3 regions of the Uliginosibacterium paludis genome follow, and region 1 is predicted to be linked to each of the others. Evidence: predicted binding sites of a transcription regulator. Region 1 holds the regulator's gene; each other region holds the start of a gene.

The links. Region 1 encodes HrcA, which represses chaperone genes, less so after heat shock. Its sites were predicted from a motif close to TNTTAGCACTCNNNGNCNNNGAGTGCTAANA; they were not measured.
Region 2: the regulator HrcA is predicted to act here: its motif matches at 6,752-6,782, upstream of ABDB87_RS05940 (co-chaperone GroES).
Region 3: the regulator HrcA is predicted to act here: its motif matches at 2,420-2,450, upstream of rpoH (RNA polymerase sigma factor RpoH).

Annotation. Positions count from the first base shown of each region.
Region 1 covers NZ_JBDIVF010000003.1:27,838-37,512, reverse strand. Annotated here, with positions in the region: gene ABDB87_RS08980 (aldo/keto reductase) at 1-343, shown strand, start outside; gene pobA (4-hydroxybenzoate 3-monooxygenase) at 393-1,577, shown strand; gene ABDB87_RS08970 (GDSL-type esterase/lipase family protein) at 1,600-3,198, opposite strand; gene ABDB87_RS08965 (heme-degrading domain-containing protein) at 3,233-3,733, opposite strand; gene ABDB87_RS08960 (alpha/beta hydrolase) at 3,744-4,655, opposite strand; gene recN (DNA repair protein RecN) at 4,753-6,411, opposite strand; gene ABDB87_RS08950 (NAD(+) kinase) at 6,474-7,364, opposite strand; gene hrcA (heat-inducible transcriptional repressor HrcA) at 7,478-8,506, shown strand; gene hemH (ferrochelatase) at 8,637-9,675, shown strand, end outside.
Region 2 covers NZ_JBDIVF010000002.1:192,495-202,169, forward strand. Annotated here, with positions in the region: gene ABDB87_RS05920 (efflux transporter outer membrane subunit) at 1-917, opposite strand, end outside; gene ABDB87_RS05925 (efflux RND transporter permease subunit) at 933-4,121, opposite strand; gene ABDB87_RS05930 (efflux RND transporter periplasmic adaptor subunit) at 4,161-5,354, opposite strand; gene ABDB87_RS05935 (LysR family transcriptional regulator) at 5,581-6,642, shown strand; gene ABDB87_RS05940 (co-chaperone GroES) at 6,872-7,162, shown strand; gene groL (chaperonin GroEL) at 7,319-8,965, shown strand.
Region 3 covers NZ_JBDIVF010000008.1:126,796-136,470, reverse strand. Annotated here, with positions in the region: gene uvrA (excinuclease ABC subunit UvrA) at 1-1,597, opposite strand, end outside; gene ssb (single-stranded DNA-binding protein) at 1,795-2,328, shown strand; gene rpoH (RNA polymerase sigma factor RpoH) at 2,493-3,341, shown strand; gene ABDB87_RS16595 (LysR family transcriptional regulator) at 3,392-4,291, opposite strand; gene ABDB87_RS16590 (FMN-dependent NADH-azoreductase) at 4,404-4,997, shown strand; gene ABDB87_RS16585 (pirin family protein) at 5,051-5,929, shown strand; gene ABDB87_RS16580 (methyl-accepting chemotaxis protein) at 6,087-7,706, shown strand; gene ABDB87_RS16575 (flagellinolysin) at 7,881-9,560, shown strand; gene ABDB87_RS16570 (L-threonylcarbamoyladenylate synthase) at 9,583-9,675, opposite strand, start outside.

The sequences.
Region 1 (9,675 bases):
CGCCAGCCTCACGCCCGGTGACCTGCGCCTGTCGATGCCGCGCTTCGACGCCGCCAACCTGGAAGCCAACCTGCCGCTCGCGCAAGCCGCCCGCCGCATCGCGCAGGAGGCCGCTTGCAGCCTGCCGCAGCTGGCACTCGCCTGGCTCTTGCGCGACCCGATCATCAGCGTGATTCCGGGCACCACCCGGATCAGCCATCTGGAGGAAAACATGGGGGCCGCCAGCGTCGTGCTGAGCGAGGCCCAGCTTCGCGAGCTGGACCGCCTGTTCCAGCCGGCCCACATCCACGGCGAGCGCTACAACGCCGCCACCCTGACCGAAATCGACCAGGATCCGCACTGATCCGCAGTGCATTCCGTACAGGCGCGTCAGACGCCGGAGGAGACAAGACATGAACATCCCGCAGAGCACCCGCGTGGCCATCATCGGCGCCGGCCCCTCGGGCCTGCTGCTGGGGCAGTTGCTCCATCGCGCCGGCATTGACAACGTCATCATCGAGCGGCAGACCGGCGAGTATGTGCTGGGCCGCATCCGCGCCGGCGTGATCGAGCAGACCACGGCTGACGCACTCGAACGCGCAGGCGTCGCGACCCGCATGCATCGCGAAGGCCTGCTCCATGACGGCTACGAGCTCTGCATCGACGGCCAGCGCCACCGCATCGACCTCGCCCGCCTGACCGGTGGCAAGCATGTCACCGTGTATGGCCAGACTGAAATCACCCGCGACCTGATGGAAGCGCGCGCCACCGAGGGTCTGCCAACGGTCTATGAAGCGCAAGGCGTCAGCATCCATGATTTCGGCAGCGCGCATCCGGAAGTGCGCTTCACCAAAGATGGCGTTCAGCACACGCTGGCCTGCGATTTCATTGCCGGCTGCGACGGCTTTCATGGCGTGTGCCGGGCCAGTGTGCCGGCCGGCGCCCACCGCACTTTCGAGAAGATCTATCCCTTCGGCTGGCTGGGCGTGCTGGCCGACGTGCCGCCGGTATCGGACGAGCTCATCTATGTGAAGAGCCCGCGCGGTTTCGCGCTCTGCAGCATGCGCTCACACACCCGCAGCCGCTACTACCTGCAGTGCTCGCTCGACAACAAGGTCGAGCAATGGAGTGACGAAGAGTTCTGGGCCGAGCTGCGCCGCCGGCTCGATCCGGCAGCGGCCGAGTCCCTCGTGACGGGCGCCTCGATCGAGAAGAGCATCGCGCCGCTGCGCAGCTTCGTGACCGAGCCGATGCGTTTCGGCCGGCTGTTCCTCGCCGGTGACGCAGCGCACATCGTGCCGCCGACCGGCGCCAAGGGGCTCAACCTCGCCGCCTCGGATGTGAGCTATCTCGCGGAGGCGCTGGACGCCTGGTACAACACGCACAGCGAAGAAGGTCTGGCGCGCTATTCCGAACGCGCGCTGGCGCGGATCTGGAAAGCCGAGCGTTTCTCCTGGTGGTTTACCTCGCTGATGCACAACTTCCCAGAGAACGCCGGCTTCGGCCAGAAGATGCAGGAAGCCGAGCTCGACTACCTGCTGCACTCGGAGCCCGCCCAGGCCACGATGGCGGAAAACTACGTCGGCCTGCCGATGTAGTTTTCCTCAGCCTGCTCGGGCCTCAAGGCTTGAGGCGCTCGGCCCACTCGCGCAGCGCCGGCGTTTCGCGAATGCCGTCCGCCACCATGGCAGCGACGGCTTCCGCGCCCTTCTGCTGGAAGTGGGTGGTGTCGGGCTTGGCCTGCGTGCCGGAAGACTGCGTGGCGTAATACGGATAGGCCTTGAAGTCGCCGATCGCGAGCCAGTAGTCCTTCCAATCCGCCACATGTGCGTTGGCAAAGGCGATGGTCTTCGCTTCGAGATCGATCAGCGGCACGCCAGCCGCCTTCGCGGTGTTTCCGATGGTGCGCGAATAGTCACCGGTATAAGCAAAGCCGCCTGCTTCGTTCTGCTGGGTCAGATGCTGGTGCACCACCGGGAAGCCTTCCTTGCGTGAAGCATTCCAGACCCGCGTGGTGGGCGTCAGCAGCACCGGCGTGGCACCGGCTGCGCGGGCCATGTCCACATAGCGCTGCAGCGAGTTGTGGAAACTCATCTCGGGTTTGCCCTCCGGAAACTGCGGCTTGCCCGCAATGTCATCCGGGTAGGTGCAGAGCCCGGCCACATCGGCGGGCCCGCGCTCCTTCTTGCTGCCATCGCAGTTCTGGTCATTGTGGCCGTGATTGATCAGCACCAGATCACCCGGCTTCATGAAGCGGGCCATCTGCTGATACCAGCCGCCCATGAAGAAATCCTTCGAACTGCGGCCGGAGCGCGCGCCATTGAGCACCTTCACGCCGGCGTCATCACGAAAACGCGCTTCGAACACCTGACCCCAGCCCATGCGCGGCAGACGTTCGCGTTCATAGGTCGCGGCGGTGGAATCCCCCACCACCAGCACTCGCGCTTTCGCACCCTGGATGGCCGCGAGTTCAGCCTTCGCACGCGGGTAATCGAGCGGCTCGTAAGGCCCCTTGCCGACCAGGCCGACGATGGGCCTGAAGCTGATGTCGGTGAGCACGGTATGGCCCGACTCGCTGCTCGGGTTGTCGTAGTTGCGATTGTGATTGACGACTTCCAGCACCGCGCCCAGGCCCTGCAGGCCATCCGCCGTGGAAATGCTGACAGCATCAAAGCGCTTGACGTTCTTCACGCCGGCGGCCTTCAGTGCCGCGGAAAACCCCGCCAGGGATTCACGCCGCGCGAGCTCGACAGCCTCTTCCCTGATCCCGGCCGCCTTGCCGGATTCCACCAGTTGTTGCGGCCCCTGGAAACCCAGGCTCACCGCCACGTCGGAGACGATGCGATCGGTCAGCGGATTCACGTTCGCCACGTTGTCGTGCCGCTCGAGCTCCGTCAGCACCGAAGCCATGCAGCGTGCGCGCAGCGTGGCGTTGTAGCGGCAGTTGGTGTTGCTGCCCGCTTCGATCGCGGAGACCAGCAGTGGAGCGACCAGCCCGCTGGTATCCACGCGATAGACACCGCGCTCGTCGGCCTGCGCAGTGCGCGTCTGCCCGGTGGCATCCAGCACCGTCACGCGGGCGCCGGCAAACGGCATTTCAGCCGACACCAGACCGGTCAGAATCTGGCCCTCGCTGCCGCCCTTCGAGGAACAAGCCGAAAGAATGACAATTGCAAGCCCGCAACTCAGGCCTGCCAACGCTCGACGTGCTGGATACATTTGAACTCCCCCTTTTTCAATACACGTGCCGGACTCAGTCGGCTTCAGGCAATGCAAGCTCGGCCCGCGACAGACCGAGAAAATCGGCCAGCGCGGCAACAATGAAAGCGTGATCATCGCGCTGAGCGAGGCCCGAGACGCCGATGAAGCCGACCACGCCAACGCCCCGCACGCGCAGCGGGAAACCGCCGCCAGCGGCCACGAAGTCTGCCAGCGGGATGCCGTAGCGCTCGCTCAGCGTCATGCCGCGTTTTTCCATCAGCAAGCCGATGGCATACGAGCTCTTGTGGAAACGCTCGACCACATTGCGCTTGCGGCGCAGCCATTCGGCGTTGTCTGGCGAGGTGCCGCCCAGCGCGCTGTAGAACAGCGGAAAACCATGCAGCCGGACTTCGATCGCGATCGCATGGCCGGCCGCGAGCGCCTGCTCGCGCAGGTGGCAGCCGAGCTGCCAGGCGGTATCCGCGTCGAATGTGGCGAACTGCAGGCGCTCTTCCTGCAGGGTGATGCGCTCAAGATCAGCGTCCAGACTCATGTGATTCCTCTCAGGCAATCCAGCCATGCTGGCGCAGCCAGCGTTCGAACAGGCCCGTCCAGGCTTCCACCGGCTTGCCTCTTGCCAGCCGGATACCGTGGCCGTGACCACCACTTTCAAAGACATGCAGTGCCGCGCTGACCTTGCAGGCGAGCAGCGCACGATGAAAGTCGAGCGCGTTCTCCACCGGCACCGAGGCATCGTCTGCCGCGTGGGTGATAAAGCAGGGCGGCACTTCGGTTGTCACCTGCTTTTCGCAGGACCACGCGGCTTCGAGTGCAGCGTCGTGCCCGACCTCGCTGGCATAGCCCATCAGGCGCTGACGCGAACCCGGATGCGCCCAGCGGCGGTCCATGGTGATCACCGGATAGAGGAGCGAAACAAAGTCCGGCCGCGCCGACACGCGATCCGCCAGATCCACCGGTGCATACACCTCACGCTCGAAGAGGGTCGCGAGCGAGCCGATCACATGACCGCCGGCCGAACATCCCATCGCACCCACGCGGTCCGCGGCGAGCCCCCAGGCTGCAGCATTGGCGCGCACCAGGCGCAGCGCGCGCTGCGCATCCTGCAACGGCACCTTGCTCTGCTCCGCATGACCTTCGCCCGGCAGGCGGTAGAGCAGCAGGAAAACGGTGACGCCCAGGGTGTTGAGCCATTCGGCGATTTCAATGCCTTCCTTGTCGAGCACCACCCGCACATAACCGCCGCCGGGCGCCAGCACGATGCTGGTGCCATTGGGCTGCGCTGGCTTCCAGACAGTCAGCGTCGGCTGGCCGATGCCGGTGACCGCACGGTCGCGAAATTGCGAAACGTCCGGGCTGCGCTCTTCGACGGTCTGCACGAGGGAAAGACCAGCCGAGCCGGGAGGCTGGTCGGGCCAGAGTTCGATCAGTTGCTGATGTGCGAGGGAGGTGTTCATGTCGGGAAGCTACAGGGGATTGAAACAGCCTCCGAGTATGGCGCCATGCGCCCCGCTCGCACTTGATCCGGATTGCCGCGCTGGCGTTTTTTCCGGCTCAGGCCAGACCGAGCAGTTCGGCGGCGTGGCTGCGCGTCGTCTCGGTGATGTTGACGCCGCCCAGCATGCGGGCGATTTCCTCGATGCGACCGGCTTCGTCCAGCTCGATGAGCTCGGAGCGGGTTTCGCCGGAGCTGCTGTCCTTCGCCACCCGCCACTGCCAGTCAGCCTGCGCAGCGACCTGCGGCAAGTGGGTCACGCACAGCACCTGGCGCCCCTGGCCCAGTTCGCGCAGACGGCGGCCGACGATCTCTGCCACACGGCCGCCGATGCCGCTGTCGACCTCATCGAAAATCAGGGTCGGCACCGACTGCGATTCGGAGGTGATGACCTGGATCGCCAGCCCGATGCGCGAGAGCTCGCCGCCCGAGGCCACCTTGCCGAGCGGTCGCAGCGGCTGGGCCGGGTTGGCGGCCACCAGGAACTCGATGCGCTCCAGCCCGTTGGCCGAACCTTCCGGCTCGGGCTGCAGCGCGATCTCGAAACGGCCACCGGCCATCGCGAGCTCCTGCATCGCTTCGGTGACCCCGGCAGCCAGCCGGACGGCCGATTCGCGGCGCGCGGCCGAGAGCTGGCCGGCCCGGTTCATGAAAGCCTCGCGGGCAGCCGACTCACGGGCCAGCAGGGCCGCCGGATCCGCCAGCTCGGCAAGGCTCGCCAGACGCGCAGCGCTCGTTTCCAGCAGCGCGGGCAGGCCTTCGGGCGGCACCCGATACCTGCGCGCCGTGCTCACCACCGCGTCGATGCGCGCATCAACCTCGGCCAGTCGGGCCGGATCAAGATCCACGCGATCAGCATAGCGGCGCAGGGCGTGACCGGCTTCATCCAAACGAATCGCGGCTTCCGACACCAGCTCGGCAATCTCGCCCAGCGCGGCATCGAACCCGCTCAACTCGCCCAGGCGCGCGGCAATGCGCTCGACCTCGCCAGCGAGCGGCACTTCGCCGTCGCTGATGGCATCCAGCGCAGCACCGGCGCCCTCGATCAGATTGCTGGCATTGGCGAGTCGCCCCTGCTCGGCATTGGTTTCTTCCCAGGCGGCTGGCTCGAAGGCGAGCTTCTCGAGTTCGCCGACCTGATGCGCCAGCATCTCGCGCTCCTGCTGAAGCGCTTCCATGCCCTTCTCGGCTTCCTCACGCGCACGACGGGCGGCCTGCCAGTCACGCCAGGCCGCAGCCACCTCACGCGCTGCCGGCAGCAGGCCGGCATGGCCGTCGAGCAGCAGGCGCTGTGCATCCGCCCGCAACAGGGCCTGATGCGCATGCTGGCCGTGAATGTCGGCGAGGAAGTCGCCCAGCTCGCGCAGCTGGGTCGCCGTCGCCGGCATGCCGCAGATATAGGCCCGCGAGCGGCCGCCCGCATCGACCACACGCCGGAGGAGGACGAGGCCGTCCTCGATGTTGAAATCCTGTTCACGCAGCCACGCAAAAACCGGCGCGCCGGCCTCCGGCTCGAATTCGGCCGCCAGATCGGCCCGCTCGCGTCCTGCGCGCACCATGCCGCCATCGGCCCGTTCGCCCAGCAGCAGAGAGAGCGCATCGAGCAGGATGGATTTGCCGGCACCGGTCTCGCCGGTCAGCGCGCCGAATCCGGTACGGAAATCGAGTTCAAGGCGATCGACCAGCACGAAATCCTGGATCAGCAGACGACGCAACATGGCTTCAACTCAAGTCAGGGAATGGAAAGGATGCGGCCTGAACTGTATAGACATACAGTTCATCAGGAAAGATCGGGCACTGCGCTCCAGTGCAGTTTTTCGCGCAGAACGTTGAAATAGCTGTAGCCCTCCGGGTGCAGCAGGGTCACGCCGTGGTCCGAACGCAGGATGCGCAGCACATCGCCGCGCCCGACTTCGACGATGGTCTGGCCATCACAGTGCACCACCGCGTCGCGCGCCCGGTCACCGAGCACCTTGAGTTCGACCACGCTGTCCTGCGCAAGGGCAAGTGGCCGGTAGGTCAGCGCATGCGGACACAGCGGCACGAGCACGATGCCAGCCAGGCGCGGGTGCAGGATGGGGCCATTGGCGGAGAGCGCGTAGGCGGTGGAGCCAGTCGGCGTGGCAATGATCATGCCGTCGGAGCGCTGCGTGTAGATGTATTCGCCATCCACCGAGAGCTCGAATTCGATCATGCGGCCGATCTCGCCGCGGGAAAGCACGATGTCATTGAGGGCCATGGCAGTGCGCAGATGCAGGCCTTCTCGCCAGAGCTCCACTTCGAGCAGCGAACGACGCTCGCGCAGGTAGCGGCCGTCCAGGATCTCGCCCACCCGATCGAACATTTCGGCATGCGACACGTCGGTCAGAAAACCCAGCCGGCCCTGATTCACGCCCACCAGCGGCAGCTGGTGCATGCCCAGCGCCCGCGCGGCCGTCAGCATGCTGCCATCGCCCCCCAGCACGATCACCAGATCGGCATACTCGCCGATCTCCTCGATGCTGGCGACGCGATGCCCGGCCTCGTTGCCACCCAGCTGGGCCGTGCCGGCTTCGATCCAGACCTCGATACCCCGATCGCGCAGGAAAGCCGCCATCGCAGCCACCGAACCGGAGACGTCAGTACTGCGATACTTGCCGATCACGGCAACAATTCGGAATTCCTCGCTCATGGGCGGGATTAAACCACAGGCATCACCGGCCTGTGAGCCGCCCATGCAACAGTGCGACACCCCTCGCCGGAAACCCTCTCCCGCGCGCGCGACGGAGCCCTTACAATCTGCCCATGTCGCAACTCGATCAACGCTCCCAGCTGCTGCTCAAGACGCTCGTCGAACGCTATATCGCCGAGGGTCAGCCCGTGGGCTCGCGCGTGCTGTCGAAGCAATCAGGGCTGGAGCTCTCGCCAGCGACCATCCGCAACGTGATGTCCGACCTGGAAGAGATGGGGCTCATCACCAGCCCGCATACCTCGGCCGGGCGCATCCCCACTGCACGCGGCTACCGGCTCTTCGTCGACACGCTGCTCACCGTGAAGCCGCTGGCGCAGACCGAGGTGCGCGAGCTGGAATCCCATATCCATCCGGACGAGCCGCGCCGGGTGCTGTCCGCGGCCTCCAGCCTGCTCTCCGAGCTCACCAGCTTCGCCGGCATCGTGGCGGCGCCACGGCGCGAAGCCGCCAAGGTGCGCCAGATCGAGTTCGTGAGCCTGTCGGACACCCGCGTGCTGCTGATCATCGTGACCATGGGCGGCGATGTGCAGAACCGCATCCTCTTCACGCAGCGCCCCTACTCCTCCTCCGAGCTGGTCACTGCGGCCAATTACCTCAACCACCACTGTGCCGGACTTGCGTTCGGCGAGATGGTCGATCACCTTCGCAGCGAGCTGGTCCAGCTCCAGCAGAACATGACCGAGCTGATGTCCGCCGCGATTTCCGCCGGCCAGGACGCCATGGAGGATCAGGGCAGCAGCTACCTGATTTCGGGTGAGCGCAAGCTGCTGGAGGTGGACGACATTTCCTCGAACATGAGCCGGCTGCGCGAACTCTTCCGCATGTTCGAACAGAAGTCGGGCCTTGTTCAGTTGCTCGATATCTCGAATCGCGCAGAAGGCGTGCAGCTTTTCATCGGTGGCGAATCCGGCATCAGCCCGCTCGACGAATGCAGCGTCGTCACCGCGCCCTACGAAGTCGACGGTCAGGTCGTCGGCACGATCGCGGTCATCGGCCCGCAACGCATGGCCTATGAACGCGTGATTCCGATCGTCGACATCACCGCCCGCCTGCTCTCGAACGCGCTCTCGGGTCAGGCCTGAGCTATTCCCTCCATAGCGGCCAGCGCCGCACGCGCTGGCCGGCTTGCTGGTAAAACACTGCTGAATCACTGACGCACCGAACCCTCTCCGCCGGCCAGGGTCGACCACAGGAACCGAGACTTCGCACGCCATGCCCCGATACCTTCCCGAACCCCGTCACGAACACGGCCAGCCCGCCCGCATCGGTGTGCTGCTGATCAATCTGGGCACCCCGGCCGCTCCCACCGCCCAGGCCGTACGCCCCTACCTGCGCCAGTTCCTGTCCGACCCGCGTGTGGTCGAGATTCCCCGGGCGCTCTGGTGGCTGATCCTGAACCTTTTCGTGCTGACAACGCGTCCGAAGAAGTCCGCCGAAAAATACGCCAAGGTCTGGAGCAAGGAAGGCTCGCCGCTGCGCCTGCACACCGAGCGCCAGGCCAAGCTGCTGGCAGGCTATTTCACCGAAGCCGGACATCCCGCGCTGCAGGTTGAATACGCCATGCGTTATGGTCAGCCGGATGTGGAAGGCGCGCTGATGCGCCTGAAGGAAAAACGCTGTGACCGCATCCTGGTGCTGCCGCTCTATCCGCAATATGCCGCCAGCACCAGTGCCAGCAGCTTCGATGCGGTGGCGCGCGCGGTGCTGAAGATCCGCAACCTGCCCGAACTGCGCTTCGTGAGGAGCTTCCACGATCATCCGGACTACATCCGCGCGCTGGGCGAGCGTGTGGTGGAGCACTGGCACCAGCACGGCATCCCCGACAGGCTGGTCATGAGCTTTCATGGCACCCCCCGCTTTTCGCTCGATCGCGGGGACCCGTACTTCTGCGAATGCCAGAAAACCGCACGCCTGCTGGCCGAGTACCTCTCGCTCACCCAGGAGCAATACCTGGTGACCTTCCAGTCGCGCTTCGGGCGAGCCGAATGGCTTCAGCCCTACACCGAGCCCAGCCTGCAGAAGATGGCCAGGGAAGGCGTGCAGAAGGTCGATGTCATCTGCCCCGGTTTCGTATCCGACTGTCTGGAGACGATCGAGGAGATCGGCATGGAATGCAAGGCCGCCTTCCTCCAGGCCGGCGGACGTGAGTTCGGCTATATCGACTGCCTGAACGAACGCCCGGATTTCATCCACGCGCTGCGGAAAATCGCGTCCAGCCACATGACGGACTGGCTCGCCGAACCGCCCGCCA
Region 2 (9,675 bases), on a different contig from region 1:
CGCTCGGCCGCCGCGATGTCGGGCCGCCGTTCGAGCAAGCTGGAGGGCAGGCCGGCCGGCAGCCGCAGACTCATGCGTTCGAGCGGTAGCGCCGCGAGATCGAGTTCGGCCGGGGTCTTGCCCAGCAACAACGCCAGCGCATGCTCGGTAGTCGCGCGCTGCAGCGCCACGCCTTGCGCCTGAGATTGCGCCGACGCGTACTCGGTCTGCGCCCGGGCGAGATCGAGTTCGCCCACGTCTCCCGCATCGAAGCGCTGCTGCGCGAGCTTCAGGTTCCGGCCACGCAGCTCCTGCGTGCGGTCGAAGAGCGCCTGCTCGGCATCGAGCTCGCGCAGCTGGAACCAGGCATTCGCCACATCGGCCTGCAGGGCGAGCTGCAGCGAGCGGAAGAGCGCCTCGTTCTGCGCGGCATCGGCCCTTGCGGCATCCACGCTGGCTGCGACGCGGCCGAACAGATCAGCCTCGTACGACACCGTGCCCTGTGCGCGCCAGAGCCTGCTGAAACCGGTGTCGGCATCCGGCGGCAAGCCTTGCGACGCCGGCGAGGGACGCTGGCGCGTGGGGCCGAAGCCGGCGCCGATCTGCGGCAGGCGGTCGGCCTTCGCTGTACCGAGCAGGCTGCGCGACTGCTGCAGGCGGGCGGCCGCGGCGCGCAGGTTCTGGTTGGCGCTCATCGCCTCGGTTTCGAGCGCGTCCAGACGGCTGTCACCGAAGAGCTTCCACCACTCGCCACGCGCGGCCGCTTCCGCGGGCTCGGCGGCTTTCCAGGCGCCGTCCGCGCCGGTGGCCGGCGCTTCCTTCCATGCAACCGGCAGCCTCATGTCCGGAACTTCGTAATGCGGTGCCAGCGAGCAGCCCGCGAGGATCAGCAGCGCGGCCAGCAGCCCGATCGCACGACCGGTATATGTCATTTTCATGTTCGTTCTCCCTGCTCAGTGTTCGGCATGCTTCGGCGCGAGCGGTGCTTCATGGTGACTCGCCGAATGCAGCGCATGGCGACGGTTGAGGGTACGCAGCAAGACGTAGAAGACCGGCGTCAGGAAGAGGCCGAAGAAGGTGACGCCGATCATGCCGAAGAACACCGCTACGCCCATCGCATGCCGCATCTCGGCCCCCGGACCGAAAGAGGTCAGCAACGGCACCACGCCCATGATGAATGCGATGGAGGTCATCAGGATCGGCCGCAAGCGCAGCCGGCTCGCATCGATCGCGGCCTGCAGCGGGCTGGCCCCCTGCAGCTCCAGCTCGCGGGCGAACTCGACGATCAGGATCGCGTTCTTCGCCGACAGCCCCACCAGCACCATCAGCCCGATCTGGGTGAAGATGTTGTTGTCGCCATGCGTGAGCCAGACACCGGTCAGCGCGGCCAGGATGCTCATCGGCACGATCATGATCACGGCCAGCGGCAGGGTCAGGCTCTCGTATTGCGCGGCGAGCACCAGGAAGACCAGCAGCACGCTGATCGGGAAGACCCAGATGCCCGCGTTGCCGGCGATGATCTTCTGGTAGGTCAGGTCCGTCCATTCGAAACGGATGCCCTTGGGCAGCGTCTGCGCGGCGATGCGCTCGGCCGCCTTCTGCGCCTGGTCCGAGGAATAGCCGGGCGCCGGGCCACCGTTGATATCGGCCGCGGTATAGCCGTTGTAGCGCACCACCATCTCGGGGCCGAAGCCGGGCTTCACCTGCACCAGGGAGGAGAGCGGCACCATCTCGCCATCACGGTTGCGGGTCTTGAGCTGGAGGATGTCTTCCGGATGCGCGCGGAACTGCGCATCGGCCTGGGCCCGCACCTGATACACGCGACCGAAGCGGTTGAAGTCATTCACATACAGCGAGCCGAGATAGATCTGCATGGTGTCAAACACATCGGTCACCGGCACGCCCAGCTGACGCGCCTTGACGCGATCCAGATCCACATCGAGTTGCGGCACATTGATCTGGTAGCTCGAGAAGGACGGCCCGAGTTCGGGCGCCTTCGCCGCGGCGGCGAGGAAGGCCTGTGTTGCGCGATCGAGTTCGGCATAGCCGAGTGCGTCGTGGTCTTCGAGCTGCATCTTGAAGCCGCCCAGCGTGCCCAGGCCCAGCACCGGCGGCGGCGGGAAGACCGCCACGAAAGCTTCCTGGATGACCGAGAGCTTCTGGTTCAGGGCACCTGCGATCGCACCGGCCGAGAGCGCCGGCCCGCGGCGCTCCTCATGCGGCTTGAGCGTCACGAAGACGATGCCGGCGCTGGAGCTGTTGGTGAAGCCGTTGATCGACAGACCAGGGAAAGCGACCGCGCTCTCGACGCCAGGCTGCGCCAGCGCGATGTCGGTCATGCGACGGATCACCGCCTCGCTGCGATCCAGCGACGCGCCATTGGGCAGCTGCGCAAAGCTCACCAGATATTGCTTGTCCTGCCCGGGCACGAAGCCGCCCGGCACGATCCACGCGATGCCGACCGTGGCAGCAAGCAGCAGCGCATACACGCCCATGCTGGCGCCCTTGCGGCGTATGACACCAGCAACCCCTGTCGAGTAGCGCTCCGAGGCACGTCCGAAGAAGCGGTTGAAGACGCGGAAGAATCCGCCGAAACCGCGGTTCATCACGCGGGTCAGCCAGTCGGGCTCGGCGCCATGGCTCTTGAGCAGGATGGCGGCCAGCGCCGGCGAGAGCGTCAGCGAGTTGAAAGCCGAGATCACCGTGGAGATCGCGATGGTCATCGCGAACTGCTTGTAGAACTGCCCGGTCAGGCCGGTCATGAAGGCCAGCGGCACGAACACCGCCACAAGGGTCAGCGCGATCGCGATGATCGGCCCGCTGACTTCCTGCATCGCGCGGTAAGTCGCATCGCGCGGCGAGAGGCCGGCCTCGATGTTGCGCTCGACGTTCTCCACCACCACGATCGCGTCATCCACCACGATGCCGATCGCGAGCACCATGCCGAACAGGCTCAACGCGTTGATCGAATAGCCGAAGCCCAACAAGAGCGAAAAGGTTCCGATGATGGAGATCGGCACCGCCAGCAGGGGAATCACCGAGGCACGCCAGGTCTGCAGGAACACGATCACCACCAGCACCACCAGCGCAATGGCTTCGAGCAGGGTGTGGATCACCGCCTCGATCGAGGCGCGCACGAACTGCGTCGGGTCGTACACGATGCGATGCTCGACCGAGGCAGGGAATTCCTTCGCCAGCTCGTCCATCGTCTCGCGCACGCGGGCGGAGACGTCCAACGCATTGGCCCCGGGCGACTGCAAGATGGCAAGCGCCACCGCGGGCTTGTTGTCGAGCAGCGAGCGCAGGCCGTATTCGGAAGCGGCGAGCTCGACGCGGGCGACGTCGCCCAGGCGGGTGACGCCGCCATCGGACGAGGTCTTCAGGATGATGTCGGCAAACTGCTCCTCGGTCTGCAGGCGGCCCTGGGTGTTGACCGAGAGCTGCAAGGGCACGTCGGGCGCGCTCGGCGAGGCGCCGATCACGCCGGCGGCCACCTGCACGTTCTGCTCGCGGATCGCGGCAATCACCTCGCTCGCGGTGAGACCGCGCTGCGCCACCCGGCCCGGATCCAGCCAGATGCGCATGGAATAATTCCCGCCGCCCCACAGCGCCACCTCTCCGACCCCCGGAATCCGCGCCAGGCGATCCTTGATGTTGATGAGCGCATAGTTGCGCAGATAGGTCATGTCATAGCGGTCGTCCGGCGAGAGCAGGTGCACCACCATGGTCAGCGTGGGCGAGCTCTTGGTGGTCGTCACGCCGAGGCGCTGCACGTCGGCGGGCAGACGCGGCAAGGCTTGCGAGACACGGTTCTGCACCAGCTGCTGGGCCTTGTCCGGGTCCATGCCCAGATTGAAGTAGACGGTCACCGCGAGGTTGCCGTCGCTGTTGGCCTGCGACTGCATGTAGAGCATGTTCTCGACGCCATTGATGGATTCCTCCAGCGGCGAAGCCACGGTTTCGGCGATCACCTTCGGATTGGCGCCGGGATACTGCGCGCGCACCACCACCGAGGGCGGCACCACTTCCGGGTATTCGGAAATCGGCAGCTTGAACATCGCCAGCACACCGGCGAGCAAGATGAGCACCGACAGCACGCCCGCGAAGATCGGGCGGTCGATGAAGAACTTCGAGATATTCATGGGGGGCTCCCTGGAATTTTCTTGTTTTCGCCGCGTGGCTCAGCCATGGGCAGCGCTGGCGAGCTTCGGTGCGACACTTCCGGGCGCCTGCATCGGCACCTCGGTGGGCGCGATCAAGGCGCCGGGGCGCACCCGCTGCAGGCCATTGACCACGATGCGCTCGCCAGCCTTGAGCCCGCTGTCGACCACACGCAGGCCGTCCTGCACCGCCCCCAGGCGCACCTCGCGGTATTGCGCGTGGTTGCTGTCGTCGAGCACCAGCACGAAGCGCTTGTCCTGATCGGTCGACACGGCGCGCTCATCGACGAGTACGGCTTCATGCTCGGCAGTACCGCCGAGCCGGATGCGCGCATAAAGCCCCGGCAGCATCATGCCATCGGGATTATCGAAAACCGCCCGCACGCGGATCGTGCCGGAGGAGGCATCGATGCGGTTATCCACCGAGCTCACCTGACCCTGGCGCGGGTAGCCGTCTTCGCTGGCCAACCCGAGGAAGACCGGCGCGGCCTTGCCCTGGCGGCTGGCCGCGATGCTGCGCAGATAGGTCTGCTCATCCACATCGAAGGCGGCATACAGTTTGGCCACCGACACCACCGAGGTCAGCGCCGGCGAAGCCGCACCGGCAGCCACCACATTGCCGGCCGTCACTTCGGCGCGGGAGACGCGGCCCGAAACCGGCGCGGTGATGCTGGTGTAGGCAAGATTGAGCTTCGCCGCCTCGACCGCTGCACGGGCGGCGAGCAGATTGGCGTCGGCTTCGCGGGCCGCGTTCTGCCGGCTCTCGTGATCGCGGCGCGCGATCGCGTTGTCGGCCAGCAGGCGCTCGCTGCGCGCCAGTTCGGACGCAGTGAAAGCCGCACGGGCCTCCGCCGCGGCGAGACTCGCGCGTGCCTGGTCGAGTGCGGCCTGGAACGGACGCGGATCAATCGTGAAGAGTGGGTCGCCCTTCTTCACCAGGCTGCCATCCTGGAAATGCACTCGGGTGATCTGGCCGGAGACCTGCGGCCGGATCTCGACCCGCTCGACGGCTTCGAGCCGGCCGGAGTAGCGCTGCCAGTCAACGACCTTGCGGCTGGGCACGCGTGCCACCTCCACCGCCGTGGCGGGCGGGGCGGCAGCGGGTTCATCGGCTTCGGCGGCGGTGATGCTGAAAGCACCGAGACCGGCAGCAGCCGCGATCATGAGGGTCATGGTCACGGCAAGCGCCAGTTGGGAGCGGGATTCGGAAGACATGAGACGACTCCTGGAACTTGCTGATGAGGCGGGGGTGGGAAAAGCGGCACGGATCGAAGGTCCGGTGCTTCGTCGCTGGGGTGCGGCGTGGGCCTGAGTGAATGATGTCGGAGGAATTAACTTGAATAAATACGCAAATTCCGGCAACACTATTCAGCACTCACGAATAATCAATCGAGACCCTTGGGCTCGCGCAGCGACATCGGGCCTCCCTCAGGAGCAGGAAATGGATCGCTTCCAGGCCATGCAGGTGTTCACCCGGGTGGTGGATGCCAACAGTTTCAGCGCGGCAGCCGACAGCCTCGGCCTGCCGCGCGCGACCGTCACCACCACCATCCAGAGTCTGGAGAAACGCCTCAAGGTGCGGCTGCTCAACCGCACCACGCGGCGCCTGAGCCTCACGCCGGACGGCGCGGCCTATTACGAGCGCTGCGTGCGCATCCTCGACGAGCTCGAAGACACCGAAGCTTCGTTCATTGACGCCGAGCGTGGCCCGCGCGGTCGCCTGCGCATCGACGTGCCGCCGGTGATCGGGCGCCAGATCCTGATTCCCAATCTGTGCGAGTTCCACCAGCGCTACCCCGATCTCGAGATCGTGATCGGCATGACCGACCGCCCGGTCGACATGGTGCGCGAGGCGGTGGACTGCGTGATCCGCATCGGCGAGCTGCGCGACTCCTCCCTGATCGCCCGCCGCATCGGCACCTTCCGCAGCGTGGTCTGCGCCGCCCCGGCCTACATCGAGCGCCACGGCATTCCGACCTCGATCGAGGATCTGCTGGAGCACCACCAGGCGGTGCACTACTTCTCCAGCCGCACCGGCCGCAACATCGACTGGGATTTCCTGGTCGACGGCGAAACGACCGAGATCAAGATGCGCGGCGTCGTCTCGGTCAATGACGGCGACGCCTATGTGGCCTGCGGCGTGCAGGGCTTCGGCCTGATCCAGCCGGCGCGCTTCATGGTGTTCCGCGAACTGCAGCGCGGCGATCTGATCGAGGTGCTGCCGCATCTGCAGTCCGCCCCGATGCCGATCTCGGTGCTCTATCAGCACAACCGGCACCTGTCGCCGAAAGTCCGCGTGTTTGCCGACTGGGCCGCCGAACTCTTTGCCGGCTGCCCGCTCAGCAGCGGCTGCCAGCTCGGCAGCGAAACAAGCTGTGCCTCGCTCAAGACACCGGCTGGCAGCAACACCCTGCGCTCGCTGGCCGAAGCCCACAACTTCGCCGAAAGCCTGCTGCAGGCGCCCGACACCCTGCCGGCGCACGCCCCCGCCGGCGGTCTCTGAGCCCGAGGCGTGCAGGGCTGCACGGCGCGAGCCGCGCCATCGGGCCATGCGGCAGGTCCATGATTATTTTGAAAACCCTGCCCTTGAAATCACCCTACCCCGCCCCTATCATTAGCACTCGTCAGGGGTGAGTGCTAACAAAACCGGTTCATGCCGGTCGGCCCGCCCCCGGAAACCCCCGGGCCTGGTGCCCAAGTTTTTTGAATCAAGCCCTTAAACAGGAGTGAATATGAAGATTCGTCCCCTGCACGACCGCGTTGTCGTCAAGCGCGTTGAAGCCGAAGAGAAGACTGCTTCCGGCATCGTTCTGGCCAGCTCTGCCGTTGAAAAGCCCGACATGGGCGAAGTGGTGTCCGTGGGCACCGGCAAGCTGCTGGACGACGGCTCCGTCCGCGCCCTGCAACTGAAGGTTGGCGACAAGGTGATCTTCGGCAAGTACAGCGGCCAGACCGTCAAGGTTGATGGCGTTGAACTGCTCGTGATGCGTGAAGAAGACATCTTCGGCGTGATCGAAGCCTAAAGATCGGTCTCGCGCTACTGCGCGGGCCGGGCTGAAGGCTGTGGTGCTCAACGTACAACGCGTACGTTTCCGCTCCTCGCCTTCATCGCGCCCCGCTCGCGACGCGCGCCTCCCGACTTTCCCCACACGAATTCATTCAAATTTCTGGAGTAAGAAATGGCTGCTAAAGAAGTCAAGTTCGGCGATTCCGCTCGCGAACGCATGGTTGCTGGCGTCAATGTCCTCGCCAACGCCGTCAAGGTGACCCTCGGCCCGAAGGGTCGCAACGTGGTGCTGGAGCGCTCCTTCGGCGCCCCGACCGTGACCAAGGACGGTGTCTCCGTCGCCAAGGAAATCGAACTGAAGGACAAGTTCGAGAACATGGGCGCCCAGATGGTCAAGGAAGTCGCTTCCAAGACCTCCGACGTGGCCGGTGACGGCACCACCACCGCCACCGTGCTGGCCCAGGCCATCGTGCGCGAAGGCATGAAGTTCGTGGCCGCCGGCATGAACCCGATGGATCTGAAGCGCGGCATCGACAAGGCTGTCGCCGCCCTGATCGAAGAGCTGAAGAAGACCGCCAAGCCCTGCTCCACCAGCAAGGAAATCGCCCAGGTCGGTTCCATTTCCGCCAACAGCGACGCATCCGTCGGCGAAATCATCGCCACCGCGATGGACAAGGTCGGCAAGGCCGGCGTGATCACCGTTGAAGACGGCAAGAGCCTGGACAACGAGCTGGATGTCGTCGAAGGCATGCAATTCGACCGCGGCTACCTGTCGCCCTACTTCATCAACAACCAGGATCGCCAGATCGCCACCCTGGACAACCCCTTCGTCCTGCTGTTCGACAAGAAGGTCTCCAACATCCGCGACCTGCTGCCGGTGCTGGAACAGGTCGCCAAGGCTGGCCGTCCGCTGCTGATCGTGGCTGAAGACGTCGAAGGCGAAGCGCTGGCCACCCTGGTGGTGAACAACATCCGCGGCATCCTGAAGACCGTGGCCGTCAAGGCTCCGGGCTTCGGCGACCGTCGCAAGGCCATGCTGGAAGACATCGCCATCCTGACCGGTGGCCAGGTGATCTCCGAAGAAGTCGGCCTGTCGCTCGAAAAGGCCACCCTGGACGACCTCGGCCAAGCCAAGCGCATTGAAGTCGAAAAGGAAAACACCACCATCATCGACGGCGCCGGTTCCGCTGACGCCATCCAGTCGCGCGTGGCCCAGATCGACGCCCTGATCGACGCTTCCAACTCCGACTACGACCGCGAAAAGCTGCAGGAACGCAAGGCCAAGCTGGCCGGCGGCGTGGCCGTGATCAAGGTTGGCGCTGCCACCGAAGTCGAAATGAAGGAAAAGAAGGCTCGCGTTGAAGACGCCCTGCACGCTACCCGCGCTGCAGTGGAAGAAGGCATCGTCGCCGGTGGTGGCGTGGCCCTGCTGCGTGCCCGTGCCAACATCGGCTCGGTGAAGGGTGACAACCCCGATCAGGAAGCCGGCATCAAGATCGTGCTGCGCGCGATCGAAGAGCCGCTGCGCCAGATCGTCCAGAACGCCGGTGACGAGCCCTCCGTGGTCGTCTCCAAGGTCCTGGAAGGCAAGGGCAACTACGGTTACAACGCCGCTTCCGGCGTCTATGGCGACATGGTCGAAATGGGCGTGCTGGATCCGGCCAAGGTGACCCGCACCGCGCTGATGAACGCCGCTTCCGTGGCATCCCTGATGCTCACCACCGACTGCATGGTCGGCGAACTGGCCGAAGACAAGCCGGCTGGCGGCGGCATGCCCGACATGGGCGGCATGGGTGGCATGGGCGGCATGGGCATGTAATGCCCTCCGGCACGCGTGGAATCTACTGCGCGTGCCGATCTCGAAACTGTGGTGCTCAACGTACTGCTCGTACGTTTCCGCTCCGCGTTTCGACCTCGGCCCGCTCGCTACGATTCCCGCGACCGGTGCAGCCTTTGCACCAAAGCATCAAAACGAAACCCCGCTTCGGCGGGGTTTCGTCTTTCTAAGGTTTCTGAGTGTTGAGCGGGCAAAGGTGCAAATTGACACTTCTGCCAGCTCCGCCTGGATAAGGCGTGGACACATGGCATTCAAGCTTGCGTGTGCAGTCGAAACTATGAGGTGGCATGCCTTCTTGGTACTTATGACTGACGCAAACCCTAAAACCTTTAACAGGACAGCGTTTGTGTGCAGTTACCTTCTGTGGTTCGTTCATGTGTTACCCCCTGCGACCTTGGCGGGATGCCAGTCCGCACTATCGAACATCTGCTCAAGCAAGACACTATGCGCGAATTGCAGGTAGAGGGACGGGGTAAAGGCCGGAGCTAGCAAGTAGCCCGGATGAAGGCTGAAAGCCGGAATCCGGGGCTTGTCCGAGCCTCAACCCGGATTCCGCTACGCTGCATCCGGGCTACGCTATCAGCCATTCAAAGTCCTCCCAGCCCGGTAGGGTGCGCACCGCGCACGCGGACTCTGCGAAATGGTGCGCAATGCGCACCCTACGGAAACCAGCGCCAGCTGGTCCTCTCCGA
Region 3 (9,675 bases), on a different contig from region 1:
GCAGCCGGCGCAGCGTAGCCAGCAGGCGGTCGTTGTCGCGCTGGTGCAGGCCGATTGAAGGTTCGTCAAGCACGTACATGACGCCGGTGAGGCCGGAGCCGATCTGCGAGGCCAGCCGAATCCGCTGGGCCTCGCCGCCCGACAGGGTATCGGCCGAGCGATTGAGGCTCAGGTAGTCCAGACCCACGTCGATCAGGAATTGCAGCCGTGAGGCGATTTCCCGCATGACCTTGTCGGCCACCTGAGCCTTGTTGCCGCTCAGTTGCGTGCTGGCGAAATACTGCTGGCAGTCACGGATCGCCATGGCACCGATTTCGGGCAGGGACTTCGTTCCGATCCGGACGTTGCGCGCTTCCTTGCGCAGACGACTGCCGCCGCATTCGGGGCAGGGGCGTGTCGAGCGCAGCTTGCCGAGTTCCTCCTTGACGGCGACCGAGTCGGTCTCTTTCAGGCGGCGTTCCAGGTTCGGGATGATGCCTTCGAAGCTGTGCTCCTTGGTGACCGTACGCCCGGATTCCGACAGATAGCGGAAGGGCATGACGCGCTGCCCGGACCCATGGAGAACCACTTGCTGTACGGCTTCCGGGAGTGACTGGAAGGGCTCGTCGATCTCGAACTCGTAGAACGCTGCAAGGCTCTGCAGCATCTGGAAATAGAACTGGTTGCGGCGGTCCCAGCCACGGATGGCGCCCGCTGCGAGTGAGAGTTCCGGGTGAGCGACAACACGTGCCGGATCAAAGAAGTCATGGTGTCCGAGCCCGTCACAGCTTGGGCAGGCGCCCGCGGGGTTGTTGAACGAGAACAGCCGGGGCTCCAGTTCGGGAACGGCAAAACCGCATGCCGGGCAAGCATAGAGCGCCGAAAACGGGTGCTCCGTACCGGATTCCATTTCCACCGCCACTGCGCGGCCGTGCCCGTGTGCCAGCGCGGTCTCGAAGCTTTCGGCGAGGCGCTGGCGTGAGTCGGGGCGGATCTTGACCCGATCCACGACCACGTCAATGCTGTGTCGCCCTGCCTCATCCAGCTCGGGGATCTGGTCGATCTCACAGACCTTGCCATCGACCCGCAGCCGTACGAAGCCCTGTGCGCGCAGTTCCGCGATCAGATCGTTCTGGCTGCCGGGCAGTGCGGCCCCGAGCGGGGCAAGGAGCATCAGCGCCGTGCCTTCCGGCAAGGCCAGAACGTGATCCACCATCTGGGACACGGTATGAGCGATCAGGGGCAGATCGTGCTCCGGGCAGTGCGGTGTGCCGGCACGCGCGAAGAGCAGGCGCAGGTAATCATGGATTTCGGTGATCGTGCCGACGGTCGAGCGCGGATTGTGGCTGGTCGCTTTCTGTTCGATCGAGATCGCCGGAGAGAGGCCTTCGATCAGGTCGACATCCGGCTTCTCCATGAGTTGCAGGAACTGGCGGGCGTAGGCAGACAGGCTTTCCACATAGCGACGCTGGCCTTCCGCGTAGAGCGTATCGAAGGCGAGCGAACTCTTGCCCGACCCGGAAAGGCCGGTGATGACGGTCAGGCGGTTGCGCGGAATGTCGAGGCTGACATTCTTGAGGTTGTGGGTACGTGCCCCGCGGATGTGGATCCAGTCCATTGCTCGTGCTGCCAAGGGGAAACCGTTCAATATATAACGAGCCGTCCGGGCAGGGCCACGCATATTTTCCGCGCCGTCTGCCCATTCCGGGCGGTTCGCGGTAGCATCGCGCACTGTCGCCCGAGGGGCGCACGATCAACCGTCACCGCTCCGCCCTAAGGCCAGAACGGAGCAGGTTTTCTCGAAGGAGAGTGCATATGGCATCCGTAAACAAGGTCATCCTGGTTGGCAATCTGGGGCGCGACCCCGAAACGCGTTACGCCCCGAGCGGCGATGCGTTCTGCACGATCACGGTGGCGACCACCGACACCTGGAAGGATCGCCAGACCGGTGAGAAGAAGGAAGCTACCGAATGGCACCGTGTGGTTTTCAACGGCAAGCTGGCCGAGATCGCTGGCCAGTACCTGAAGAAGGGGCGGCCGGTCTATATCGAGGGCAGCCTGCGTACCCGCAAGTGGACCAACAAGGACGGCGTGGAGCAATACACCACTGAAATCCGCGCCGACCAGATGCAGATGCTTGGTTCGCGTGAGGGCGGCGAAGGCGGCGGCGGTGGAGCTTCCCGCGGTGGCTATGGCGGCGGGGACGATTACAACCAGTCGCGTGGTGGGGATGACTTCCAGCAGGCGCCGCGCCGGCCCGCAGCCCAGGCACCCCGGCAGGCGCCGGCTCCCGCCCAGGCTCCTGCCTCGGGCGGCTTCGGGGATTTCGACGACGACATCCCGTTCTGAGCCTTACCCGCTTGACCACCCGACCCCGTCTGGACTCCGTTCAGGCGGGGTTTTGTGTTTCTGAATGTTAAAGAGCGGAACTCTCTTGCACGTTTAGCACTCGATAGGGCAGAGTGCTAACATTCAGGCAGGTGAAGAACCTGAAGCAGAAGGAGATACAAGTCATGACTCAAGCCTTGGCCTTTCCGGTCCCGAATGCACTGGGCAACATCGATCAGTACGTCCAGGCCGTCAATCGCTATCCGCTGCTGACCGATGAGCAGGAGCACTCGCTCGCGCTGCGGCTCAAGCATGACAACGATCTGGATGCAGCCCGGCAACTGGTGCTCTCGCATCTGCGGCTGGTGGTGTCGATCGCACGCAATTACCTGGGCTACGGCCTGCCGCATGCCGACCTGATCCAGGAAGGCAACGTCGGCCTGATGAAAGCCGTGAAGCGCTTTGACCCCGACCGCGGTGTGCGGCTGGTGTCATTTGCCATGCACTGGATCAAGGCCGAAATCCACGAATACATCGTGCGCAACTGGCGGATGGTGAAGATCGCCACGACCAAGGCGCAGCGCAAGCTCTTCTTCAACCTGCGCAGCATGAAAGGCGACGTGGCTTCACTTTCGCCCGAGGATGTCGAGGGCATTGCGGCCAAGCTCGGCGTGAAGCCTGAAGAAGTCGTCGAGATGGAGACCCGCTTTGCCGGCGGCGAGGTGGCGATTGATCGCAGCCATGATGACGATGATGATCGCGCTGCGCCGATCGACTGGCTGGCGGACGAGTCGGCCGAGCCCGTCGAGGTTCTGGAAGCCGCGGAAACCGAGCGCCTGCATGACGAAGGCCTGCGCGGTGCGCTGGCCAGCCTGGATGAGCGCAGCCGTGCCATCGTCCAGCGTCGCTGGCTGGTGGAAGACAATCCCGCCACGCTGCACGAACTGGCTGCCGAATATGGCGTGTCGGCCGAGCGCATCCGTCAGATCGAAGTCAAGGCGATGCAGAAGATGAAGCTGGCGCTGAGCGCCTGAGCGCCTGTTGCCATCGTTCCTGCGCCCGGCCCTGGCCGGGCGTTTTGTTTTCAGAAGGCTTTTGCCACGTCGCACAAGGCGTCGAGAAAGACGCGCGTGCGCGCTGGCACAAGCCGACGCCCGGGCATCACGGCCCATACCGTGACGGCCGGCAGCTCCCAGTCCGGCAGCAGCCGGACCAGCAGGCCCTGACTGACCGCATCCTGTACGAAGCGGCTGGACATGCCCGCGATGCCCAGACCGTGCATGCTCAATTGGCGCAGCAGTGAGACCGAGTTCGCCTGCAGCAGGCCGGCCGGCAGGTCGTCCCAGAGTTCGTTGCCCCGTGTCAGCCGCCAGCGCTGGGGCTCGCCATTGCTTGCCATCAGATGCAGGGCGGTATGGCGCATCAGCGCATCAGGCTCGGTCGGTGTGCCAAAACGCTGGAGATAGGCCGGGCTTGCATAGAGCCCGCTGTGTATCTCGAACAGCGGCCGGGCGACCAGCGTGGCGTCGTCGGGCAGACGCTGCGCCACCCTCAGTGCGAGGTCGAACTGCTCGCCCAGGATGTCGACCCGCCGGGCGGACATGTCGAGCGTCAGCCGGACTTCCGGATAGGCCGCGGCGAATTGCAGCAGAAGGGGCGTCAGCAGCCATTCCGCGAAATCCGGCGGCATCGTGACGCGCAGCGAACCGCGTACCGCGGCCTGCCGGTGCTGGGCAAAGGCGGCGGCGGCTTCCGCCTCTTCCTGCAGACGGCGCGCGTGTTCGAGGATGCCCTGACCGAACTCGGTGATCAGCAGGCGGCGTGTACTGCGCGTGATCAGCCTTTCTCCCAGGCTCGCTTCCAGCGCAGCCAGGCGTCGCGAGACGGTGGATTTGGGCAGGCCGGCGCGTTCGGCGGCCGCCGAAAAGCTGCCGGCTTCAATCACGCGGGCGAAGAGCAGGAGATCGTTGGCGTCGAGATCCATGGCGGTAGATTGTTCCGACGGTGGAACAATGCTATCCGTTTTGATGGCTTCCGGTGCGTAAGGTGCGGGAATAAAGTGCACTCACCCCAAGATCTTTCAACGGAGAGCAAGCATGAACATCCTGCAAGTGAATTCCAGCGTCCGCGGCACCGCCTCGGCCTCCACCCGTCTGGCCAACAGCATCGTGGCCCGCCTCCAGTCGCTCAAGCCGGGCTCCAGTCTGGTGGTGCGCGATACCACGACCCAGCCGGTACTCGACGAAGCCGCGCTGGGCGCCATCTTCACGCCGGCCGACGCCCGCACGCCGGAGCAGGCTGCCCGCGCCGCGATTGACCAGGCCACCATCGCCGAAGTGCAGGCGGCTGACGTGATCGTCATCGGCGTGCCGATGTACAACTTCGGCGTGACCGTCCAGCTCAAGGCCTGGATCGATGCGATTGCCAAGGCCGGCGTGACCTTCCGTTACACCGAGAACGGCCCTGAAGGCCTGCTCAAGGGCAAGAAGGTCTATGTCGCCCTCGCACGCGGCGGTCTGTACAAGGACACCCCGGCCGACTCGCAAGTGCCTTACCTGCGCAGCGTGCTGGGTTTCCTGGGCATGACCGACGTCACCTTCATCCATGCCGAAGGCCTGTCGATGGGTGAAGAGGCTGCTAACAAGGCCTTTGCAGGCGCCGAAGCCGAGATTGCCGCCCTGGCGCTCTGAGCGGTTTGCGGGCGCAGCGCAGGCTGCGTCCGGTACAAGTTAAGGAGTGGATCATGAGCAAGAGCATTGAGGGGCTGACGTCCCGCAAAGTGGAGCGTCTTGTGGCTGGCCGGGCGACTTCGGACGGCGCAGGCGTGAAGCTGACGCGCGTGCTGACCCAGGATCTGCAACGCCGGCTGGATCCCTTCCTGATGCTCGACGCGTTCCGCAACGAGAAGGCAGACGACTACATCGGCGGCTTTCCGGACCATCCGCACCGTGGCTTCGAAACCGTGACCTACATGATTGCCGGACGCATGCGGCATCATGACAGCGCCGGTAACGCCGGCCTGCTCGGGCCTGGCGGCGCGCAATGGATGACCGCGGGCTCCGGCCTGATCCATTCCGAATTGCCTGAGCAGGAAGAGGGCCTGATGGAAGGCTTCCAGCTGTGGCTGAATCTGCCTGCCCGCGACAAGATGTGTGCACCGCACTATCGCGATATCCCGAGCGAGGCGATTCCCGAGACGGTGACGGACGCGGGCGTGCACCTGCGCGTGATCGCCGGCGAGAGCCATGGCACGACCGGCGCCGTGGTGCGCCCGGTGACCGAGCCCCTGTTCGTGGATGTGCATCTGCCTGCCGGTACGGTGTTCGAGCAAGCGCTGCCTGTCGGCCACAACGCTTTCCTCTACACCTATCGTGGCGAGGTCAGCGTGGAAGGCCGGGCGGTGCCTGACCGCAACATGGCGATTCTTGCCAACGATGGTGCCGCCGGCGTGCGCATCGAGGCGGCAGCAGACTCCTGTGTGATTCTGGTGGCGGGGGCTCCGTTGCACGAGCCGATCGCGCAATACGGTCCCTTCGTGATGAACACGGCCGAGCAGATCCAGCACACCTTGCGGGATTACCAGAGCGGCATGTTCGAGGCCGCCGTCGTCCAGCGTCGCTGACGGATTCGCCGGTTTCCCCTTTGCGGCAGGCCCTCACGGGTCTGCCGTTTTTGCGTATCAGTACTTTCGAGCATTCAAGAATCACCTTGGCCCGTCGTTGTCGCAGGGAACGCGACCGGCGGAAAGCCTTCGCTTTCTGCGCGTACGGGAGAATGTGATGAAACTCACCATCGTCAAAAGACTGTGGATCATGATGGCGCTGGCCAGCTTTTCCCTGCTGGTCGTCGGCGGCGTGGGGCTCTGGTATGGCGGCCGCGTCGATGCGGCGCTGACCGATGTGAACCAGGATACGGTGCCCAGCCTCAATGCCGGCGCGGTGATGGGGGTGCTGATGACCCGTGTGCAGGGAACGGTCCTCAATCACATCCTCAACACCGATCAAAGCCGCATGACCATCCTGGATCAGACCATCGCCGGGCAGTTCAAGGCCATTGATGCCGCGTTCTCGCGCTACGAGTTGCTGATCTCCGACGAGGAAGACAAAAAGCTGTTCGAAGCCTGCGTCAAGGCGAGGAATGACTTCAGGGAGATTGCCGACAAGGTGCTCGAATACTCCCGCCGCAATGAAAACGACACGGCCCGTCTGATGGCCGAGCGCCAATTGATTCCGGCCGGGCAGGTCGCCTCCGATGCAGTCAAGGCGATTGCCGAGTTCAATGCGAAACGGGCCGAAGACGGCGGCGCGCTGGCCGAGCGCGAGGGCGCGCGTGCGCGCACCCTCATGAGTATCGTGATCGTCTGCGCGATCCTCCTGACGGGCGTCATCGGTTTCATGCTCTTGCGGAGCATCCGCAATGGCCTCGCCAGCGTGCAGGAGCGAGTGGCGCATATCCAGCGCGAGCGGGATTTCACCACGCGCATTCCGGTCAATGGCGACGATGAGCTCGGCCAGACCGCCCGTGCGCTGAACCAGTTGCTCGAAACCATGCAGCAGAACCTGCGCAGCATCGCGGACAGCGCCCAGGCGGTCGCAGGCGCCTCCAGCCGCATGGCGACCACCTCGGATCAGGTTGCTACCGCCTCGCATGCGCAGAGCTCGGCGGCCTCCAGCATGGCTGCGGCGGTGGAGCAGATGACGGTGAGCATCGCGCACGTCGGTGACCGGGCCGCCGAAGCGCGTGCCCTTTCGAACGAGTCCGGCCGCCTGGCGGGTGAGGGAGAAGAAGTGATCGGCAAGACGGTGGCCGACATCAACGCCATCGCCGGCTCGGTCAATCAGGCGTCCGGCAGCATTCGCGAGCTGGGCGAGCAGTCCGAACGGATTTCTTCGGTGGTTGCCGTCATTCGCGAGGTCGCCGACCAGACCAACCTGCTTGCGCTCAATGCTGCCATCGAGGCGGCCCGGGCTGGCGAGCAGGGGCGCGGGTTCGCGGTGGTGGCTGACGAAGTGCGCAAGCTGGCCGAGCGCACGGCCCTGTCGACGCAGGAAATCTCCGCCATGGTCGAGAGCGTGCGCAGCGGCGCGCGCGCCGCGGTCGAGCGCATGCAGGCGGCGGTCGATAGCGTGGGTGTCGGGGTCGGACGCGCCGAAGGTGCCAGTACCTCGATCCGCGGGATCGGCAGCGCCAGCCGCGATGCGGTGAACATGGTCAGCGAGATCACCGACGCCATCCGCGAACAGGGCACCACCAGCACGGCCATCGCCCAGCAGGTCGAGCGCATTGCCCAGATGTCGGAAGAATCCAGCGCCGCCGCCGGCGAGAGCGCGGATGCCGCACGCGAGCTCGACCGCCTGGCCGAGTCGATGCAGAAGATCGTGGCGACCTACCGGCTCTGAATCGTGCCGGCTGGACAGAAACGGGCGCTGCGGCGCCCGTTGTCATGTCAGCCTTCCGGAATCGTCCCCGGGCCTTGGTACATACCCCTAAGTACCTGTTAAATCTCTTAAATAATCCTCTGCGGCGTCGTTAGCAAAGCATGGGCGTGCGCCTTTGCACGCATCGGAGTAAGCATGCAGATCCAGACCAACACTGCCGCGTTGTATGTTCAGCGCCGCCTGGGCGAAGTGTCCAGCGGGCTGGCGACGAGCCTGCAGCGGCTGTCGTCCGGGTTGCGGGTGAATTCCGCGCGTGACGATGCGGCGGGGCTGGCCATCAGCCAGCGCATGCTCACGCAGGTCAATGGCTATTCCCAGGCTCAGCGCAATCTCAACGACGGCGTGTCCATGCTTTCCACGGCCGAAGGTGCGATGGGGAACGTGACCGATATTCTCCAGCGCGTGCGGGAGCTTGCCGTTCAGGCTGCGAACGGTACGAATTCAACGTCTGATCGGCAGGCGCTGCAGAGCGAAGTCGACGAGCTCTTGCTCAACATCGATGACATCGGTCGCCGCAGTGCTTTCAACGGCGTCCAGCTGTTCTCGCAGAGCCGGACTTCGATCGGCGGCGACGCCGAGCAGCGTGGCGTGCTCGACAGTCTGGAAGACTGGCTGGGCGCTTCGGTCGAGCGGATCGCAACCTGGTACGGCCTGCGCGGCAACGGCGCCGACATCCAGGTGAATCTGCAGGACCCGGGCAGCGCAGGCGGCGTGCTGGCCTCCGTTTCCTGGTCAACCGTCGATGCCAACGGCAAGGCGCTCGACCTGAACCTGAACATCGACATGGCGGACTTCACGCCCCTCAATCTGCCCAATGGCGGCAGCTCGCCGATCTACAACGACCGCATCATTGCCCATGAGATGGTGCACGCCCTCATGGCCAACAGCATGAATGTCACCAGCGGCGGCATCCCGAACTGGTTCATGGAAGGTTCGGCCGAGTTCATTCACGGCGGGGATGAGCGCGTCAGCGGGGATCTCTCGAACATTGCCGGTATCCGCGCGGCATTGGCCTCAGACAGCGTTGCGGCTTCGGAAGGTTATTCCGCAGGCTATCTGGCGATGCGCTTCATCGAAAAGAACTTCGATGGCGGAGTGAAGGCTGTCATGACGCGTCTTGCTGCCGGCGACACCATGAACCAGGCGATCGCCACGGCCAGCGGGGGGACGTATGCCAACACCGCAGCGCTCGTCACGGCCGTGGATGGCGCGCTGGCGCAGGTTGCGGGCGCGGGCAGCACGACTGCTCAGAAAGCCCAGCTGGTCGGTCTGTTCAACGTGAATCTGGACAACACCGATACTGGCGCCATCGGCGGCCAGGATGCCAGTGGCCGCGCCGCGCTCACGGCCGCCAGCGTGATCGCCGACAGCGGCAACTTTGCCGGCTTCAAGCTGGTGTTGCCGACGGTGGCCGGAGACCCGGGCAGCAATACCTTCATGCTGCATGGCGGGGCTGAAACCGGCCAGACCCAGCAGCTCACGCTGGGGGCGCTCAATATCGGCGCCCTGGGCATCGCCGGCGTTGATCTGGTCAATGGCGCCTTTGCCGGTATTCGTGCCGTCGATCGCGCGCTCAACTATGTGAGTGCCGGTCGGGCAAAGGTCGGGGCGCAGCTCTCGGGCGTGGAAGCCAGCATTTCGCGTCTGAGCATGGCCAGCGAAAACAGCACGGCTGCGCGCGGTCGCATCATTGATGCGGATTTTGCTGCCGAAACCGGCATTCTCGCGCGTCAGCAGATCCTCCAGAATGCCGCGCAGGCCATGCTGGCGCAGGCCAATACCCTGCCCAGACTGGCTTTGAGCCTGCTCGGCTGAGCGGCTCGCACTGCGCGCCGGGTCAGGCTTCGTCCTCGGCGCCAGAGCCGGTGACCGCGCGCCCCAGGCGGTCATGCACCGCATCCCACTCTGCCGTGTGCGGCAGCTCCTCGAC